One region of the Halomonas sp. CSM-2 genome, then DNA from elsewhere that is predicted to be linked to it. Evidence: predicted binding sites of a transcription regulator. Region 1 holds the regulator's gene; each other region holds the start of a gene.

Region 1 (6,656 bases):
GCGAAGCGGCGAGACGTACGTTGCGTCGGCTGGGGGCCAAACGGCCACCTACCGGTACGTATCCGGTGTTGTTCGATCCAAGTCTGGCCAGTGGTCTGGTGGGCCATCTGATGGGCGCGCTGGCAGGCGGTGCGCTATACCGTCAGGCCTCATTTCTGTGTGATCGACTCGATACCGCGCTGTTTCCCGATTGGTTCAGCCTGGAAGAACGACCCATGGAAATCGGCGCGACGGCGAGCTCACCCTTCGACGGAGAAGGTGTTCAAACGCGCAACAACCGCTTTATCGAAAACGGCCAGATAGCAAGCTATATGTTGTCCTCCTACAGCGCACGGCGTTTGGGAATGAGTACCACGGGTAATGCTGGCGGCGCGCGCAATTTGCGCATTACCGCGCCGTTATCCAGCCCGGCAGCCCTGTTCGAGCAAATGGGCACTGGTGTCTGGGTGACTGAGCTGATGGGGCAGGGAATCAATGGCGTGACCGGCGATTATTCCCGCGGTGCGGCCGGTTTCTGGGTCGAGAAAGGCGTGGTTCAATACCCGATCGAGGAGTTCACTATTGCGGGCAACCTGGAGCGTATGTTCGGAGGCCTGGTAGGCGTGGGAGATGATATCGACCGCCGGGGTAGCATCCATTCCGGTAGCTGGTTGATTGATGGCATGACCATCGCCGGTAACTAACCAAGCGTTGAAGGCAGGGCTTTACTTGTCTTCGTCAAAGCGAGCGTCGAACAGCGATTGAATGGCATCCAGCGCCTGTTCGGCGTCATCGCCTTCTGCCTTGATGCATAGCTCCGTGCCACAGGGCGCCGCTAGCATCAGCAGTGCCATGATATTGGCGGCATCGGCTTCCTGTTGCTGTTTGCAAATGCGTACGTTGGCGTCAAATTGTTGACTGCACTGAACAAGCTTCGTGGCGGCCCGCGCGTGAAGACCGCGTTGGTTAGTGAGGGTAAGTCTACGTTCTGGCACCCTGGTTCCTTTTGGCTATGAGGGTCTTCGTGATAGCGGGTCAATGTGGCTCGAACTTAAAGCGGCGCGTTAACCGTGTACTGCAAGCCTAGCTCGCGGTGGCGTAATTTTACTTCGCCCTGTTGGCTGGCGATGCGTTGCGCCAGTTGTTCAGCCATATACACGGAGCGATGCTGACCGCCGGTACAGCCGATCGCAATGGTCATGTAGCTGCGCTGGCTATGCTGGTAGGCGGGCAGCCAGCGTTCAAGCCATGCCTGAATATCGCTGGTCATGTCATCGACCAGTGGGTAGCTGGATAAAAACGCAATGATGTCGGCATCGCGGCCAGTGGAGCCTCGTAGCACAGGGTCCCAGTAGGGGTTTGGCAGGCAACGGACATCAAAGACAATATCGGCATCCAGCGGAACGCCGCGCTTATAGCCGAAGGACTCGAAGGTCAGCGTTAGCTCATCGCGCCGCTGATGGGCGACTTGGTCGGTGATGCGCCGACGAAGGTCATGGACTGAAAGCCGCGTTGTGTCGATGGTCAAATCGGCCAGATCGCGTATCTCGTGCAGCGTTTGCTCTTCTTTGTCGATGGCTTCTTCTAGCGTGAGACTGCTGTTGCGCGTGAGCGGATGCCGCCTGCGAGTGGCTGAATAGCGCTCCAGTAAAATACGTGCGTCGGTGGTGAGATACACGATCTGGCACTTGATGGTCCGCTGTCGAAGCTCTTTGAGCAGTTCTGGAAGTTTGGCAAGTGCGCCTGGCAGATTGCGTGCATCAATGCTGACAGCCAAGTGGGAGCGATCACCCTGATCACGCAACTCATCCACCAGCGAGTCCAATAGCATGGCGGGCAGGTTATCAATGGCGTAATAACCCAGATCTTCCAGTGCCTGTAAGGCTATCGATTTGCCTGACCCCGATCGGCCACTAATAATGACGAGTTGCATGAAGGCTCTCTTGCTTGCGGTCAAGCGACTTGGATAAACGCCCCTTGGTCAGGACGGTTCATTACGTGCCGACCTATTAAAGGCTGGCCGCCTGGTCGCGTATCTTGGCGGAGATGAGGTCCAGCAATTCACGTTGACTACCCGACTTACGTAGCTGCTGGCGCGTGTCGGCATCATTCATGATGGAAGCAACTTGTCCCAGCAGTGCGAGGTGGGTGTCGTCGGCTTCTTCAGGCACGAGAAGAACAAACACCAGGTCAACCGGGTCGCCATCAATGGCGTCAAAGTCGACCGCTTCATTGAGTTTGAGAAAGCCGGCGATAGGTGAATCACAGTGCGGGCTTCGAGCATGGGGAATCGCCACGCCGTTGCCAATCCCCGTACTGCCGAGGCGTTCACGACCAATCAAACGGCTGAACACTTCCTGGCTGTCGAGGCTGGGAATGTTTTGTGCGATAAAGGTGCTGAAAAACTCCAGCACCCTTTTTTTGCTGCCCCCGGGCACATCGTAGAGAACGCGTTCCGGGGGGAGGATTGTGGCCAACGTCATTGAATTAACGCACACCTGCGCCCTGGGCGCGGGCTTGTGCTTTTTCCTTATGCTTAACGAGCTGTCGATCAATCTTGTCCGCCAGGGCGTCGATGGCGGCGTACATGTCATTATCGAGGGCCTCAGCATGCAAGTCAGCCCCAGCAGCGTGGAGTGTGCAGGCGGCCTGTTGACGCTCTTTTTCGACCGAGAGCGTTACCTGCACGGTGGTGATGTTGTCGTAATGGCGCTCAACGCGTTCCAGCTTTTCGTTGACATAGTCACGCAAGGCGTCAGTCAGATCTACATGATGACCGGTGATATTGACTTGCATTGACGTACTCCTTATCCGTCGGACTGTCCTTCGATTGTAACCCTTTTTGGCGTTAAGCAAAGCCCTTGTGTTGAGTTTCCGTTTGCTTAACGTAAGCGACGCCGTTCGCTGGACGAAGGGATGCCCATGCCTTCGCGGTATTTGGCAACCGTGCGACGTGCCACGTGGATGCCGGCTTCCTCCAGCAGGATGACAAGACGGCTATCTGACAAAGGTTTGCCGGGGGGTTCTTCCTGAATCAGTTTTTTGAGACGAGCGCGAATGGCCGTGCTGGAGTGGCTGTCGCCGTCCTGGCCACTGATCTGGCTGGAAAAGAAGTATTTAAGCTCGAAAATGCCCCGCGGTGTATGGATGAACTTCTGGGTGGTGACGCGAGAGATGGTCGACTCATGCATCTCTACCGCATCGGCAATATCGGCCAGGATAAGCGGTTTCATGGCCTCTTCGCCGTGTTCGAGAAAGCCGATCTGGCGAGTGATGATTTCGCGGCCGACGCGTAACAGGGTGTCGTTGCGGCTGGAGAGGCTTTTGATCAGCCAGCGGGCTTCCTGCAAGTGATCCTTGAGGAACTGGTTATCATGACTCTTGTCGGCGCGCTTGATCAGGCTAGCGTAGTCGGGTTGAATCCTGAGCTTGGGTAAGGCCTCTGGGTTGAGTTCGAGGTGCCAGCCTTCGTTATCGTGGCGAACTACCAGGTCGGGAATCACGTAGCTATCGTCAGTGGCGCTGTAAACGCTGCCGGGGCGCGGGTCCAGGCTTCTGATCAGTTGGATGACGTCATCGAGTTGCACATCGTCCAGGCCGAGTCTTCGCTTGAGGAGGCGCTGATCATTTTTACCCAGCGCTTCAAGGAACTGGCGAACCAGACGCCGCGCAGGAATCAGCAGCGGTGTGTCACCGGGTAGTGCGGCGAGCTGAAGCATCAGGCATTCGCGAAGATCGCGGGCGAAGATGCCGGTGGGCTCGAACTGTTGCAGTCGCAGTAGAATAGTTTCAACCTCGCGCTGGCTGAGGCCTTCCACGCCCTGGTCTCGCAGTCCTTCGCGGATATCGGCAAGGGGCTGGGTGAGATAACCGTTAGCATCCAGTGCGTCAATCAGGCTCTCGGCCACCAACTGTTCACGTTGGCTCAAATCGGTCATGGCGAGTTGCCAGAGGAGGTGGCCATGCAGCGTTTGCCCGGTGGCCTGGCGCTCGAAGTCAGGTCCCTCGCTACTTGTGCTGCCACTGCCCATCGTATCCTGATAGGTATCTGACCAGTCGCTATCGACGGATAGCTCCTTGGGAATGCTATCTGCCCACTCGCTTGCTTCCGGCTCGCTGTCAGCTTGCTCGCTTTCGCTGAACTCATCTTCCTGCTCGAGCATGGGGTTGGCGTCAAGCGCTTGCTGGATTTCCTGGCGTAAATCGAGCGTTGATAGCTGTAGCAGGGCAATTGCCTGCTGCAGCTGGGGTGTCATGGTGAGCTGAGTGCCGATCCGCAGTTGAAGAGAAGCTTTCATGACCATCTGAGAACCACTCGTTTATCGGAAAGCATCCACCCTAGTGCGAGTTGTGTTTGGGTGCAAGTGCAATAAGTATGCCATCGGCAATAAATATGCCACTGCTGGCTTTAGAGACGGAAATCAGCACCTAGGTAAACGTCACGCACCTCCTGGTTGTCAAGAATGGCGGCCGGCGAACCGCTGGCGATAATATGCCCGTCGCCGACGATATACGCCACATCGCAAATATCCAGCGTTTCACGCACGTTATGATCGGTAATCAATACGCCAATACCTCGCTCCTTCAAGGCGCGGATGATCGACTTGATATCGCCCACGGAGATGGGGTCTACACCTGCGAAAGGCTCATCAAGCAGGATGAACGCAGGCTCTGTCGCGAGGGACCGGGCGATCTCGACGCGGCGCCGTTCGCCTCCGGAAAGGCTCATGCCCATATTGTCGCGGATGTGGGTAATATGGAACTCTTCCAGGAGTGTTTCCAGGCGTGCTTCGCGTCCGGCTCGATCCAGGTCGTGACGGGTTTGTAAAATGGCCATGATGTTGTCGGCGACGGAGAGTTTGCGAAAGATCGACGCCTCCTGGGGCAAATAGCCAATGCCTGCCTTGGCACGCTCGTGCATGGGTGCTCGGGAAAGGTCCAGGCTATCAATCCCGACGCTGCCTGCATCTGCCTTGACCAGGCCGACAATCATGTAGAATGAAGTGGTTTTACCGGCGCCGTTGGGGCCGAGCAAACCGACGATGCTGCCTTGTGAGATATCCAGGTTGATGTCTTTTACGACGCGTCGGCGCTTGTAGCTTTTCGCCAAATGGCGGGCGTATAGCGTTCGTGTTGCGCTGTTGTCGGCAACTGCCATCAGGCTCTCCTTATCCCTCGGGTTGCAGCGTCATGCGGATGCGCTGCGACTCTTGATTGTCGACGTCGGAGCGCGCCTTGACGAACTCGCGGTCGATAAAGTATTCCAGCCGCCCCCCGGTGAAGCGGTCGCCTTGCTGGATGATTTCCGCCTGGTCAATCAACTCGACGCGTCGCTCGGCGACATGGTAAATCACCCTTCGACCCCAGCCTTCCATCGGGCCATCCTGGTCTTCGGGCTGCCGCCGCAAATAGGCCCGTTCGCCCAGCGCCGTGGCCCGCGAGAGCTCGCCTTCCTCATTTCGCTGGATTTCCACTTCGTCGCCTCTTATCAGCATGTTGCCTTGGCGAACTTCGACGTTGCCGGTGTAGACCGCTGTACCGGCGCGCTGATCCAGGTCGAGCTGGTCGGCGACGACTTCAACCGGTTGCTGGTGATTATCTGCGGTTGCGTAAAAAGGCACTAGGCAGGCAGCAGCCATCGCCGTGTAGATAAACGCTTTCATGTTTCATTCCTGTCCGGGTTGCGTCTCCGGAGGGTGGTGGCCTTGAACGTTACCTTCGAGGCGCACCTCCTCCTCGTTGAGCCATGCATCCATTCGCTGTGCTGTCATGCGCTGGGGCGGTTGCTGGAGCAGCACATGAGTATTACTCCACGCATGGGCGGTTTTCCCCTCATAGTGCAGAACGTCCGTGTCGAGCTGCCAGCCTTCATCAGGGGCGATCAATCTTGCATTGCCCGAAAGCGTCAGCTCCTGGGAACGGGTATTCAGCGTACCTATCTCTGACGTGGCGTTCCAGATACGTCGCTCGCTGTCATAAAGCGTGGCGTGCGGCGTTTCGGCGAGTGTTGAGGCGGATTGGGGGGTATGTACCAGACGAGGCGTGGTTAACCCCTGCTGAATATTCCCCTGTTCATCAAACAGTGTAAGCTCGGCATTGTGAAGGACATGACCTGGCTCCTCGGCTCGGGCTTCCGGGTCTGTCGGGACAGTCTGTGGGCCACCTGGGTCCAGCCATACCAGAAAGCCACCCAGAGCCAGCACTATCAGGGCCAGTCCCAGGCGCGTGCGCAGTGTCTTCAGCATAGTGCCTCAGCCGTGTAGATAAGTATCGACGACGGCACCCCAGTGGCCCTGAGCATCGAGTAATGTATCGCAGACTTCGCGGACAGCGCCGTGTCCCCCCAGGCGTTCGGTGACCCAGTCAGCGTGGGTGTGCATGTAGTCAGGGGCGTTGGGTACCGTGATGCCAACCCCCGAACGCTTGATGCTGGCCAGGTCGGGAAGGTCGTCACCGCAATAAGCAACCTGAGACAAGTCAAGCTCCAGGCGTTGGCACAGGCCGCGGAGGACGGCCAGTTTATCTTCGCAGCCTTGATAGACGTGGGGGATGCCCAGAGCGGCGGCACGTTGGCTGACCATGGGGGAGTCGCGGCCGGTGATCAAGGCTACTGAGATGCCCGCACGTTTCAATAACTTGAGTCCATGGCCGTCCTGGGTGTGGAAGGCTTTTATTTC
Region 2 (6,656 bases), on a different contig from region 1:
TATAGTTAATGGAGCGGTATGATGCCGCTAAGTAATCGCTGAAGAGGAGCAATACATGGAACTGTCATCGAGCCTGCAGGGGCTTGCAGGTGGCATATTGATCGGTATCTCGGCGGTCTGGCTGATGGCAAGCCTGGGACGAATCGCTGGTATCAGCGGTATTGTCGGTAACTTGATCGCCCAGCGGCCTAAGGGCGATAGCGCTTGGCGGGCGGCGTTTCTCGTCGGCCTGGTCAGCGGGCCATTACTATTAATGGGGCTAGGTGCTGGATGGGGCAATGTCGTCAATCACCCCGGCGCGGTTATCGGCCAGCCGCTGGGCGGCGTGCCGCTGATGCTGGTGGCCGGCCTGCTGGTGGGGCTGGGCACCGGGCTCGGCAGTGGCTGTACCAGTGGTCATGGGGTGTGCGGTCTGGCACGACTCTCACCGCGGTCGTTGGCGGCGACGGTCACGTTTTTGGGTGCTGCCCTGGTGACCGTCTATGTCGTGCGTCACGTCCTGGGAGGTGGAGCATGAGCAGACAGGCTCTGACCCTGGTGGCAAGCTATGTAGCCGGCCTGCTGTTCAGTCTGGGACTGGCGGTATCGGGCATGACTGATCCGGCCAGGGTGGTCGGCTTCCTGGATATCGCCGGCAACTGGGATCCGACGCTCATGTTTGTACTCGGCGGGGCGGTCATTACCACCTTTATCGGCTACCGTTTCGTGCTGAAGCAGCCGGTACCTCTGCTGGCAAAGCGTTTTCAACTGCCCGATAAGCAGGGGCTGGATGCCAGACTGTTGATCGGGGCGGCGTTGTTCGGCGTGGGGTGGGGGCTTTCAGGTTACTGTCCGGGGCCCGCCATCGCGTCGCTGGGCGGTGCCACGCTACCGCTGGTGGCAATGCTGGCGACCATGGTGCTGGGCTGGGTGATCGCCAGGCGTTGACGACGCTATTGCTCAGGTGCCGGACCGCCCATCATTTCTTCCAGGCGCTCTTCATCCGGCATGCCTTCGACGCGGTCCAGACGGGTGACGCCGTCATCGGTCTGGCGCTTGAAAGCGCTGGTCGGGGTGGCGTAGAGGCCCAGACCGTCAAACAGCTGGTTGTTGTTGTATACCTGCTCTTCAATTTCACGAGGTTGGGCGCTGGCGCGGATGTGGTCGCCTTGCTTATGGCGGGCAAGGGCGTCGGCGGGATCGTCGGCAGCGAGTAGCGATGCGGCCTTGGCGGGGCTGTCGGCGTCAAGAATGCCCACCACGATATGGCGTAGTTGCACCTCGCCTGCTTCAACCCAGGGCCGTGCGGCTTCCCAGAAAGCCTGGCAGTAGGGGCAATTGGGGTCGGTAAAGGTGTAAACCACCCGTGGCGCGTCACGCTGGCCATCCTGAATCCAGTAGCTGTCTTCGAGGAGCTGCCAGGTTTGTGCTTCAAGTGGTGCCCGTACGTGCTTGTCCAGCGCTGCTTCCTCGAGCTGGTTGTCGCCCTCCTGGTCGGTCAGCGAGCCGGTAATGGCGTGCTCGCCGTCGGGGGTGAGGTAGATGGTCACCTCCTGGCCCTGACGGCTGGCGCCAAAGCCACGCATGCCGCCAGGGGCGTCAAATTCGCCGTGAATCTCCAGTCCTTGATCCGCCAGTGCCTGTACAGGGGCGGGGAGAGAGTCCGCTTGGGCTGTCGGCATCATGAGCATGCCGAGCATCGCGCTGCCGAATAGGGGCGAACGGCGTGATGCTGGCCGGGGTTGGAATAAGCGGTGCAGGGTGAACCCATCGCGCATAGCGTTCCTCAATCGTTGCAGAATCGAGGAGATAGCCTAACGCGCAGGGCCTGAATCGGCATCTTTTTCCGCTAATAAATCGATGCCAGGAATATCAAGGGCCATGAACCAGCCAGCGCACGGCATAGGGAGGCAAAGGGTCGGTGGCTTGACCAGAGGATCGGGCGTTGAGGTCTTGCCATGGGACTGACGATAACGCGTGCTGGACGTCATCACCGAGCTGATCAAATGATAGGGGCACCTCGGTGACATTGTATAGCGCCAACAGGCGGCGACCGTTGGCCAGCGGACCACGTTCGATGGCCAGCAATGATGGGTACGAAGTCAGTACGCGCTGTGCGGCATTGGGATGGAAACAGGGCTCCCGGCGTCGGCAGTCCAGCAATCGACTCAGCGCATTGAAAACGTCATGGGTGGGTGTGGCGGTGCTGTCGAGGAGTAAATCGAGTTCGCGGCGCTGCCAGCGGCGGCGATTGATAGAGCGTAAGCGACCGCTGCGCTCAACGCCTTCCACGTCGTTGAGGGTGCCGGTCAGGGTATGGATATACAGGGCCGGAATGCCTTGAAGGCTGAGCATGATCGCCTGGCTGCACAAGAAACGTGCAATTTGCCACGGATCGGGGCCTTTGCGCGTGCCTTGCATGGCTTCAAACCAGGTGATGTTGATTTCATAGGGGGTATCGCTGCCATCGGGGTTGCTGCGCATGCTGACAAAGCCGCCAAATCGGTGCATCAGTTCGAGCAGCGCATCGCGTTCGTGATCGGGTAACAGGCCTTCCAGTGGGCGTACGCCAATGCCATCGTGGCTGGCGGTAAAATTGAGATAGGTGCAGTGGTCGGGTAGCGGTGGCAGGCTGGCCAGCCAGCCTTGCAGGGTATGCGTTTCGCCCCGTGTCAGGGTGTGCAACAGCAGCGGCGGCAAGGTGAATTGGTAGATCATGTGGGCTTCGTCGGGCGGGCCGTCGGCGAGGCGGTCAAGACCGAAGTAACTGATGTTTTCGTGGTGCGGTACGTTGGTTTCGGTGATCAGCAGCGTGCCGGGGGCAAGGTGGTCCACAATGGCGCGCAGCAATCGCACGACGGTGTGGGTTTCCGGCAAGTGAATGCAGTTGGTTCCCAGCCGCTTCCATAGAAAGGCGACGGCGTCCAGGCGCACGATGCGGGTGCCCTGCTCGAGGTAAAACAGCAGGATGCCGACAAATTCCAGCAGCACATCGGGGTTTTCGAAGTTCAGGTCGAGCTGGTCTTCGGAAAACGTCGCCCATAGGTAACGTGTTCCCCGGCGGGTGGATATCGGCACCAACAGCGGGCTGCTACGTGGCCGAACCACTGCAGACACATCGGTGTCGGGGTCGACTTCGATAAAATAATCGCGCCCCGGTAGGCTACCGCTAAGGTAGTCGACAAACCATAACGACTCCCGGGACACATGGTTGAGCACCAGGTCCGCCATCAGGTCGTAGTGGCGGGCAAGGGTCTGAATATGCTGCCAGTCGCCCAGGTCGGGGTTTACTTCCCGGTAGTGGATTACTGAAAAGCCGTCGTCGCTGCTCCACGGGAAAAACGGCAGTACGTGGACGCCGCTGATACGTTCACCGAGACGCGCTTGCAAAAAGTCGTCGAGCACTGCCAGCGGGGGCGCTGGGTCATCAACGATAGAGTCACCATAGGTGATCAGCCACTGGTCTTTCTCGCTCCACGATGGTGCACGCTGACCCTGCTGCTCGATGGAAAGTTGCGGCTCCGACGCTGGGCAAAAATGCGCCAGGCGTTGATTAAGGCGGCGCTGAACCTCCGTGGCGCGGGGCCCGTAAAGGTGATCCAGATAAACGTGCACAGTGTCGTCGAAGGCGGTCATAAGGGGGTCCCAGTAAACAGGCTTCCACAAACGGTGCAGCTTGTGTGCCAAAACGTTACAATAGGCGGTTAATAGCGCATTAACAGGTCGTATTTTGCTTTCTCGTGCAGCGCTTTCGCACGGGCCGACAACAGGTTGAACGCCATGCATTGCCCTTTTTGTGGTGCTAACGATACTCGCGTGACCGATTCGCGGCTGGTAGCCGACGGTGACCAGGTGCGTCGCCGTCGCCAATGTGCAAGTTGCCAGGAGCGTTTTACCACTTATGAAACCGCCGAGCTGGTCATGCCCCGTGTGGTCAAGTCAGACGGTTCGCGCGAAAGCTTCAACGAAACCAAGCTGCGTGCCGGTATGCTGCGGGCGCTCGAAAAGCGGCCGGTCAGCGCAGAAGCCATTGAGGCGTCCGTCGAGCGGATACGCCAGACGCTTCGCGCGCGGGGAGACCGGGAAATTGACGCCCGCGATATTGGTGAGTCGGTCATGCAGGCCTTGAACACCCTCGATCAGGTGGCCTACATTCGCTTTGCATCCGTGTATCGCAAGTTTCAGGATCTGGACGAATTCCGGGCTGAAATTGATCGCTTGTCCCAGGAACCTGCTGACGGCAGGCCCTCAACGTGAGCGTGGCCTTGTTCAGTACCGATGACCATCGTTACATGGCCCGCGCGCTGGCGCTAGCGGCATACGGTCTGTACACCACCGACCCCAACCCTCGTGTGGGCTGCTTACTTGTCCGCGATGGTAAGGTTGTGGGCGAGGGCTATCACCGCTACGCGGGTGAGCCGCATGCGGAGGTCAATGCATTGGTTGCGGCGGGCGAGAACGCTCGTGGCGCGACCGCCTATGTCACGTTAGAGCCGTGTTCACATATTGGCCGCACTGGCCCCTGCGCCGTGGCGTTGCAAGACGCTCGGGTGGCGCGCGTAGTGGTGGCCATGGTAGACCCCAATCCTCAGGTCAGTGGCCGGGGCATTCGCCTTTTGGAAGATGCGGGGATCGAGGTGTCAGTCGGGTTGCTGGAGGCAGACGCCCGCGCGCTCAATCCTGGCTTTATCGCCCGTATGGCGAGCAAACGTCCCTTTGTGCGCATGAAGATGGCGATGAGCCTCGATGGTCGCACCGCCATGGGGTCGGGTGAATCCCAGTGGATTACTGGCCCTGAGGCGCGCGCGCAGGTTCAACGATTACGTGCCCGTTCAAGTGCGATATTGAGTGGTGTGGAGACCGTCATCATGGATGATTCACGCCTGACGGTTCGTGCCGAGCAACTCGGCTTGGATGATGCCGCTGACATCGCCAGGCGCCAGCCGCTGAGGGTAATTGTCGATAGCCAACTGCGATTGCCGTTGGCAGCCGCCTGTTTGCGAGCGCCCGGGCGTACGCTGATTGTTACCACGTCCAGGGATACTGAGAAGCGCGGGCGACTGATAGACGCTGGGGCTGAGGTGCAGGTGTTAGCCGCCGATGCCCAGGGTCGTGTTGATCTGTCGGCTCTGCTTGAGTGGCTGGCGGCAAACGAAGAGGTTAATGAGCTGCTGGTTGAAACCGGCGCCACGCTCGCCGGCGCCATGCTAAACGCGGGGTTGATCGATGAAATGCAGCTATTTGTCGCGCCGACGCTGTTGGGCGGAGACGCCAGGCCGCTGTTTGCACTCCCGGGGCTTGTCCAGATGGCCGACCAGCAGCTCCTCACTATTCACGATATGCGGGCCGTTGGCCAGGATTGGCGAATTATCGCCTCGCCAGTGGTGACTGGCACGAGCGACGATACCAAGGTACCCTGACGCGCGAAATCGCACCCTTGCGACAACTTTACTGGAGATTCCATGGCGCACGCTTCCTCTGGGACACTAGCCCCCATTGCTGAACTGGTCGATGATATTCGCCAGGGCAAAATGGTGATTCTCATGGACGACGAGGATCGCGAAAATGAAGGCGATATCATCATGGCCGCTGAAAAAGTCCAGGCGGAGCATATCAACTTCATGGCACGCTTTGCCCGCGGCCTGATCTGTTTGCCGATGACACGGGCGCGCTGCGAACAGCTGAATCTGCCGCTGATGGTACGCGACAACGGCTCCGGGTTTGGCACCAAGTTCACCCTGTCGATCGAAGCGACCGAAGGCGTGACCACGGGGATCTCCGCCGCCGACCGGGCGCGGACCGTCCAGGCCGCCGTTGCCCCGCATGCCAAACCCACCGATATCGTCCAGCCGGGACACATCTTCCCGCTGATGGCCGAGCCCGGTGGCGTTCTGCGTCGTGCCGGTCATACCGAGGCCGCCTGTGACCTGGCAGCCCTGGCAGGTTGTGACCCGAGCGGCGTGATTTGTGAGGTCATGAACGATGACGGCAGCATGGCGCGCCGTCCTGAGCTTGAAGCTTTCGCTGAAGAGCACGGCATCAAGATGGGCACCATTGCCGATTTGATTCACTACCGCATCGTCAATGAGCAGACGGTGGATCATCTCGAAGCCTCGCCGATTACTACCACCCAGGGCGAGATGACGCTGCATGTGTTTCGCGACCGCATTCAGGGCGCGCATCACTTAGCCCTGGTCAAGGGCCAGCCAGCGCCTGAGCAGCCCACGACGGTGCGGGTCCATCTGGCCGACACCTTGCGTGATGTGCTGGGGTTGACCAAAGACGAGCAATGTCGATGGGATGCCCAACGAGCGCTTGTCGAAATATCCGAGGCTCCTGCGGGCGTGTTGGTGCTGATCGATGACGGGCGCCCGCATCAAGACCTCAAAGACCAGTTGGATGTCTTTTTAGAGCGCGTGCGCCAACCGCGCACCAGCGATTCTGACGGCGCGGGAAATTACTTAACTATCGGTACCGGCTCGCAAATACTTCGCCATCTTGGCGTGGGTAAAATGCGTTTGCTCAGTTCGCCCTGGAAATTCTCGGCACTTTCCGGCTTTGACCTGGAAGTCGTCGAGCGGCTGGGGCCGAACGATACGTCCGATGAGTCCACCGCTTAGCCGTTATACACTTTAGCAGGAATAAATTGATGCAATCCCTTTCTCAAGTTGAAGGTA
Region 3 (6,656 bases), on a different contig from region 1:
TCGCACAACACCGTAAACAGCGCCACATTGGAATAGCCCGTCAGGCTCTCCACCGCGTAGTCGAGGCTCATGCCTGCCAAGAGCGCCTGGATCCAGCTCCACGCAATCAGCGCCAGCAGGTTCACCCAGGCAGGAAAGTTGGCGCCTTTTCTACCGAAGGTACCCCGCGCCAGCACCATGGTCGTCATCCCGGTTCGCTGGCCCATGACCCCGATCAACACCAGCGGGATAATGCCGATCGCCGAGCCTACCGCGATCAGCAGCATGGCATGCTGAAAAGTGAGATCCGGTACCAAGAACATACCGGTCAATATGGTGGTAACAACGACGTTGGCGCCCAACCACAGCGCGAAGGTTCCAGGCAGACCGAGACTGTGTTCCACATCGTCTGCCGACAGCGTATCCTGGCCTAATACATGATTATTCTTCATTGTTGTCTCCTGTTTCGATCAGGTTTGTTTGCCATGCGGCGGCGTTTATCTCGATCAGTAACGGCCCGTTCGCTTCGTGGTTGGTGAGCGCTTTAGCCAACTCGGCGGGGCTTTCTACGAGCACCCCCGGGCAACCAAAGCCTTCGGCCAGAGTGAGAAAGTTCGGCGCCTGAAGGTCCACGCCCAGGCGGGCAACGCCGTTGGCATCCATATAGCGGCGAATCTCTTCGTAACCGGCGTTGTGCCACAGCACGATCACCACCGGCAGACGCTCCTCTACCGCTGTTGCTATCTCAGCGAGGGTAAACATCACCCCACCATCGCCTACCAAGGCCACCACCGGTAGATCAGGGCGACCCAACTGAGCGCCCAGCGCCGCCGGCAGCCCATAGCCCAAGGTGCCGTAGCCCGTTGAGGCGTTGAAATAACGCCTCGGCGCTGGCTGGCTAACCAGGTGATTGCCGGCATACACCGGCGCGGTGGAATCACCCACCAATATCGCCCCAGGCAGATGCTCGGCCAGGGTGTCGTAGAGCGGGACAAAGTCGCTGAAGGCAGGATCGTTTTCTAGATTCAGCGCGCTCAAGGCGTTAGCCGTTCGCTCAATGCCATTACGCTGCATTGCGTCTGGGAAATGCGCCAACAGACGTTCAAGACTGCGTCCGGCGTCCCCCACCAGCCCCAATGTCGTTCGCTGATTGCGCACCAGTTGCTCAGGGTCGAGATCGATCCGGATCAGCGCACCATTAAGATGAAAGCCACCATCAAACACCACGTCATAATCGGTCTCACCAAGCTCGGTACCCACCGCCAGAATCACATCGGCATTGACCGCCAGTTCACGCACCGCGGGTAGCGCGGCGTTAGCCCCCAGATCCAGCGGATGGTCACGGCCCAGCAGGCCTTTGGCATTGATGGTCGTGACCGTGGGCGCATCCAGCTGTTCTACCAGTGCTCGCGCCGCCTCTGGCGCTGCCACGCAGCCACCGCCCAACAGTACCAAGGGTTGCTTCGCTGCATGCAACAAACGGGCGGCTTCGGCAAGCCCTTCCGGGTCGGGAGCAGCACGATAGAGCGTAGGTGCCTGCCAACTGGCCGGTTCATTTACCGGCGCATTAAACAAGTCGATGGGGATTTCGATATGCACTGGGCCAGGGCGTGCGCCATTAAAGACCGCAAAGGCACGGGCCAGCACCTCGGGCAGCGTGTTGGCGTCCAGCAGCGTATGGCTGAATCGCGCCACACCACTGATCATCTGCTGCTGGCTAGGCAGCTCGTGGAGCCGCCCCTGGCCCAAACCCAGCGTATCGCGGCGATTGACGCTGGAGATCACCAGCATGGGAATGGAGTCCGCCAGGGCCTGGCCCATGGCGGTGGCCATATTGGTCATTCCTGGCCCGGTGATAATCAGGCAAACGCCCGGCTTGCCGCTGGCTCGGGCATAGCCGTCGGCCATAAACCCCGCACCCTGCTCATGGCGCGGAGTGACATGCTGCACATCGCTGCCTTCCAGCCCGCGATAAAGCTCCACGGTATGCACGCCTGGAATGCCGAACAGTGTGCTGACACCGTAGGTATCGCGCAGCAAATGAACCAGCAGCTCGGCACAGCTCATGGTGGATTGATTGCTCGTTACGCTAGTGTTCATTGCAGGCCCCTTAGAAGAAAAACGTATGGGCCATAAAGGCAATGATCGGCAGCGTAATGGCGGTCCGCAGCAGGAAGATCGCCACCAGTTCCCAGAGCTTGATCGGGATCTTCGACTTGAGCAGCAGCGCGCCGATTTCCGACATGTAAATCAACTGAGTGAGCGACAGGCAGGCAATCACAAAGCGGGTCAGCTCGCTTTCGATATTGGTCGCCAGTACCGCCGGCAGAAACATGTCGGCAAAGCCCACCAGCGTCGCGGGCGCTGCCGCTTCTGCCTCGGGAATTCGCAGCAGCTCCAGCACCGGGACCATGGGATAGGAAAGCCAGGTAAACAGCGGGGTAAATTCGGCGAGAATCAGCGCTACCGTGCCAATGGCAAACACCAGCGGCAGCAGTGCGAGGAAAATATCCATGACGTTCAGCAGCGCCAGCTTTGCCAGCTCCCTTGGCCCCGGCGCACCGGCGGCGCGACGCGTGGCTTGCAGCAAGCTGTAACGCAACAGACCTATTTTAGCGGTGGGTTTTTCGCTGATCTGGCACCCTACCGGCTCATAGTAGTCATTGGCTTTGCGCGACAGTGGCGGCAAACGCGGTACGATCACCGCGGCGATCAACCCCGCCACGACCACCGTGAAATAAAACTGCACAAACAGGTGGTTAATATCCACAAAGCTGGTCACGAGCAGCGCAAAGGCAATCGAGACCACCGAAAAGTTGGAGGCAATCACCGAGGCTTCGCGGCCGTTATAGTAGCCCTGCTCATACTGTTGCGTGGTAATCAGTACGCCGACGGTACCCGACCCCATCCACGACGCGGTGGCATCGATAGCACTGCGGCCCGGCAGGTTGAAAATCACCCGAAACGGCTTGCGCACCAGGCTGCCGATAAACTCCATGAAGCCGAACTCGACCAGAAACGGCAGCAGCAGCGCAGCAAAGAAGAAGAAGGTCAGTAGCACCGGCGCCAGATCGTTAAGCATCACGCCACCGGTAAACGATGCGGTGACGAATTCGGGGCCTAACTGAAAAAACGTCATCAAGGCAAACAGCGCGCCCAGGATGCGCATACCCAGCCATACAGGCCCGACGTGAAACATTTCGTTCAGCACGCCCGATTTCGCCCAGGAAGGGTTCACCAGTTTGGCGTACAGCGTGGCGACGACCGAGAAGCACAATACCACCGTGGCGATAGCAGGCAGCGCCGCTCCCAGCAGGGTTTGCAACCCATCGGCCATCAGGCCCATGCCGATGTTAATGGTGTCGCCTACCTGAAAGGGCACCAAGAACAACAGCACCCCAATCAGGGAGGGAATTAAGAATTTAATGAGATGGCGCCGCTGGATCGGTTCATCGGCGCTTGGCTCGTCTAACTGCACATGCGAGGACATGGGTTCACCTGTATTGAAGGTTTATTGGAGGTGAGCTGGCGATTTCTGAAGCGGCGGACAACACCGCTTCTTAACTTGCATCGTTATCGTCTACGCCTTGTTAAGTCGGCGCTTTTTATCGCAATTATCGAATTAACTGCCGGTCTTCACGCCCGGCAGTACGCAGAGCATTTCATACAGCAGCGTGGCCCCCATTAATGCCGTGTTGCCGCTTGTGTCATAGGGGGGAGAGACTTCCACCAGATCACCGCCGACAATGTTCAAGCCTGACGCGCCCCGGACGATCTCGAGCCCCTGGGAAGACGTCAGGCCGCCCATTTCCACCGTGCCGGTGCCAGGGGCAACCGACGGATCCAGGGAGTCGATATCAAAGCTGATGTATACCGGGATATCGCCCATCTGTTCGCGCACTTCCTTCATCAACGGCGCCAGCGAGCGGTACCAGCACTCTTCGGCGGGCACAACGCGGAAGCCCTGCTCACGACACCAGTCGAAATCTTCCGCGGCGTATCCCGTCCCCCGCAGGCCTATCTGCACGACCTTGTTGGCGGCCAGCAGCCCCTCTTCCTGGGCACGGCGAAACGGCGTGCCATGGGCAATCGGCTCGCCAAACATGTGCTCATTCACATCGGCGTGGGCATCGACGTGGATCAGCCCCACCGGGCCATGTTTCTTGGCAATGGAGCGCAGTATCGGCAGTGTCAGCGTATGTTCGCCGCCAAGGGTCAGCGGAATGCAGTCATGCTTGAGCACCTCGTCGTAAAACGCGGTAATGATGTCGACGCTTTTCGGCAGGTGAAAGGTATTGATGGGTACGTCGCCGATGTCTGCCACCTGCAGGCTTTCAAAGGGGGCCGCGCGGGTCGCCATGTTGTAGGGGCGCAGCATGCGCGACTCATCGCGGATCTGGCGCGGCCCAAGGCGTGTGCCCGGGCGGTTTGACGTGCCAATATCCATGGGAATGCCGATAAAGGCGGCGTCCAACCCCTGAGCCGTCTCCTGCGTGGGCAGGCGCATCATGGTCGCGGGGCCGGCAAAGCGTGGCATGCTGTTGCCGCCCATCGGCTGATTAAAGTCCGACATACTCATCTCCAGCTTGTTATTGATTGAGCCATATCCGGCCTGACTACTGTTGAATACTGCAGGTACCGTGCCAACTTCCATTTCGCGCACAGACCGCCATTGGGCGTCGTTAAAAAGCTCTTTTGATGCAAAAATGCATTGAAAATAGGGCCAATTGATTCAAGAATGCATTATCGATTCAGAAACGCATCAAAGGAGCGCCCGGTGAGCGACATCGATAGCTGCGTCCTGCAAACCATCGTGGAAACAGCCAACGACCATTTCTTCATCGTTGGTGGCGACGGCCGCGTGCTGGATATCAGCCCGGGCGCTGAAGCGGTTTACGGGTTATCACGGGAGGAACTGCTTGCCAGCAGCGTTCAACAGCTACAGGCCGCGGGGGTGCTTAAGCCGTCGATTACGCTTGAAGTAATGCGTACGCGTCGGCCTGCGCAGCTTATGCAGGTCACCGGGACAGGCCGACGAGTCATTGCCGAAGCCTACCCCGTCTTTGTGGAGGGCAAACTTGAGCGCGTCATCAGCCGCTCGCGGGACTTGACCGACCTGCAGTTGCTGCAAGATGAATACGCTCTGCTGCAAAAACGCTTCAGCGAACACCTGAAGCGCAGCCATGCCGCCCCCGATGCCGAAGAGCAGGCGCTGGATGACGCCCTGGATGACCTCCAGGTCAGAAGCAATGTCATGCGCGAAATTGCCCTGCTGCTCAAGCGCGTGGCCCCCTCCGATGCCAACGTGCTCATGCTGGGCGAGTCCGGCGTGGGGAAAACCGCCTTCGCCAAGCAATTACACCGCTGGAGCCAACGCTGTAACGGCCCTTTTATCGACGTCAACTGTTCCGCCATCCCCGAGAACCTTTTCGAGTCAGAAATGTTCGGCTACCAGCCCGGTGCCTTTAGTGGGGCGGCCAGGCAGGGCAAAGCGGGACTATTGGAGCAGGCCGAAGGTGGCACGCTATTTCTGGATGAGATCGGCGAGCTGCCGCTTTTGATGCAGACCAAACTGCTCAAGGTGATTCAGGATGGCAGCCTGACCCGCCTGGGCGATACACGACCGCGTCGGGTCGATTTCCGCCTGGTGGTCGCCACCAATCAGGACCTGGCCAAGCAGGTCGAAGCCGGGCACTTCAGGCTGGATCTCTACTACCGCCTTAACGTGATTCCCGTCACCCTGCCGCCGCTTCGCGACCGCCGCGAGGATATTCCCGACCTTGTCGACGCCTGCCTGAACCGGCTGAACCAGCGCTACGGTCGGCAAAAAATCCTGGGCAATCAGGTATGGTCGACGCTGATGGGCAGCGAGTGGCCGGGCAACGTCCGCGAACTGGAAAACTGGCTGGAGAGGGCCTGGCTCTCAAGTCCGACTGACCAGATCGATAGTGTCGCACTAGGGCCCCAGCGCGCTACCGAGCAAGAACCGCCACGTCCTTCGGCTTTTACAAGCGCCCCGCTTAGGGACGACGAAACCCTGTCTGCCTACCTTGCGCGTCTTGAGCGTCAGCTTCTTGAAGGACTTTGCCAGACGCATACCAGCACCTACGCCATCGCCAAACGGCTGGGTATCAGTCAATCCACCGTGGTGCGTAGGCTTCGACAGCACAGTCTTAACGCTCCCCAGCGCCAGCCCAGATAACACACGCAGTAGGCATAATTACACGCAAAGACTGTCAGGCCATCGACTCGCCCAAGCCTGACCGAGAAGGCAGGAGCTCTGCAAGCTTCCCAGGATCAGTTAATCATCCTCAAGCCATGGCCCGCTCCAACCGCTGCTTGCGCCGCTCCCAGTCCGGCATCACCTGTTCCAGCAGCGCGAAAAATGCCGGGCCATGATGGGGTTCGGCGCGGTGACAGAGTTCATGGGTGATGACATAGTCAATGGCGTCCACCGGCGCCTGAACCAGGCGGCGATTGAGCAGCAGGCGGCCGGCAGGAGACATGGACCCCCAACGCTGCTGAATCCGCCGCACGATGATCCCGATCGGACGGAATGACTGCGGCACCGCGAAGCGAGCCAGGCAGTGCTCGAGCCGCTCGGGGAACTTGACGTGAGCCCGTTCCCGATACCAGGCCTCGACCAGCTCACGCGTCGTCTCGGGGCAGTGGGGGCG

The links. The regulator sigma-54, encoded in region 1, starts transcription at its own class of promoters, with help from an activator protein. The targets are predictions, from matches to a motif close to TGGCACNNNNNTTGCTNT.
Region 2: B7L15_RS04295 (sugar phosphorylase) is a predicted target of sigma-54. The motif match lies at 3,648-3,665, and genes of this name have one in related genera.
Region 3: speB (agmatinase) is a predicted target of sigma-54. The motif match lies at 4,608-4,625, and genes of this name have one in related genera.

What each region holds. Positions count from the first base shown of each region.
Region 1 is NZ_NBYR01000005.1:91,606-98,261, forward strand. It holds gene pmbA (metalloprotease PmbA) at 1-683, shown strand, start outside; gene B7L15_RS05370 (HPr family phosphocarrier protein) at 705-974, opposite strand; gene rapZ (RNase adapter RapZ) at 1,031-1,912, opposite strand; gene B7L15_RS05380 (PTS sugar transporter subunit IIA) at 1,989-2,462, opposite strand; gene hpf (ribosome hibernation-promoting factor, HPF/YfiA family) at 2,467-2,775, opposite strand; gene B7L15_RS05390 (RNA polymerase factor sigma-54) at 2,862-4,283, opposite strand; gene lptB (LPS export ABC transporter ATP-binding protein) at 4,388-5,137, opposite strand; gene lptA (lipopolysaccharide transport periplasmic protein LptA) at 5,148-5,642, opposite strand; gene lptC (LPS export ABC transporter periplasmic protein LptC) at 5,646-6,224, opposite strand; gene B7L15_RS05410 (KdsC family phosphatase) at 6,231-6,656, opposite strand, start outside.
Region 2 is NZ_NBYR01000004.1:100,624-107,279, forward strand. It holds gene B7L15_RS04280 (YeeE/YedE family protein) at 56-517, shown strand; gene B7L15_RS04285 (DUF6691 family protein) at 514-927, shown strand; gene dsbG (thiol:disulfide interchange protein DsbG) at 933-1,679, opposite strand; gene B7L15_RS04295 (sugar phosphorylase) at 1,852-3,615, opposite strand; gene nrdR (transcriptional regulator NrdR) at 3,760-4,236, shown strand; gene ribD (bifunctional diaminohydroxyphosphoribosylaminopyrimidine deaminase/5-amino-6-(5-phosphoribosylamino)uracil reductase RibD) at 4,239-5,399, shown strand; gene ribBA (bifunctional 3,4-dihydroxy-2-butanone-4-phosphate synthase/GTP cyclohydrolase II) at 5,442-6,599, shown strand; gene ribH (6,7-dimethyl-8-ribityllumazine synthase) at 6,629-6,656, shown strand, end outside.
Region 3 is NZ_NBYR01000020.1:49,892-56,547, forward strand. It holds gene B7L15_RS16260 (purine-cytosine permease family protein) at 1-431, opposite strand, end outside; gene B7L15_RS16265 (5-guanidino-2-oxopentanoate decarboxylase) at 421-2,079, opposite strand; gene B7L15_RS16270 (YjiH family protein) at 2,090-3,469, opposite strand; gene speB (agmatinase) at 3,602-4,552, opposite strand; gene B7L15_RS16280 (sigma-54 interaction domain-containing protein) at 4,757-6,181, shown strand; gene B7L15_RS16285 (M48 family metallopeptidase) at 6,291-6,656, opposite strand, start outside.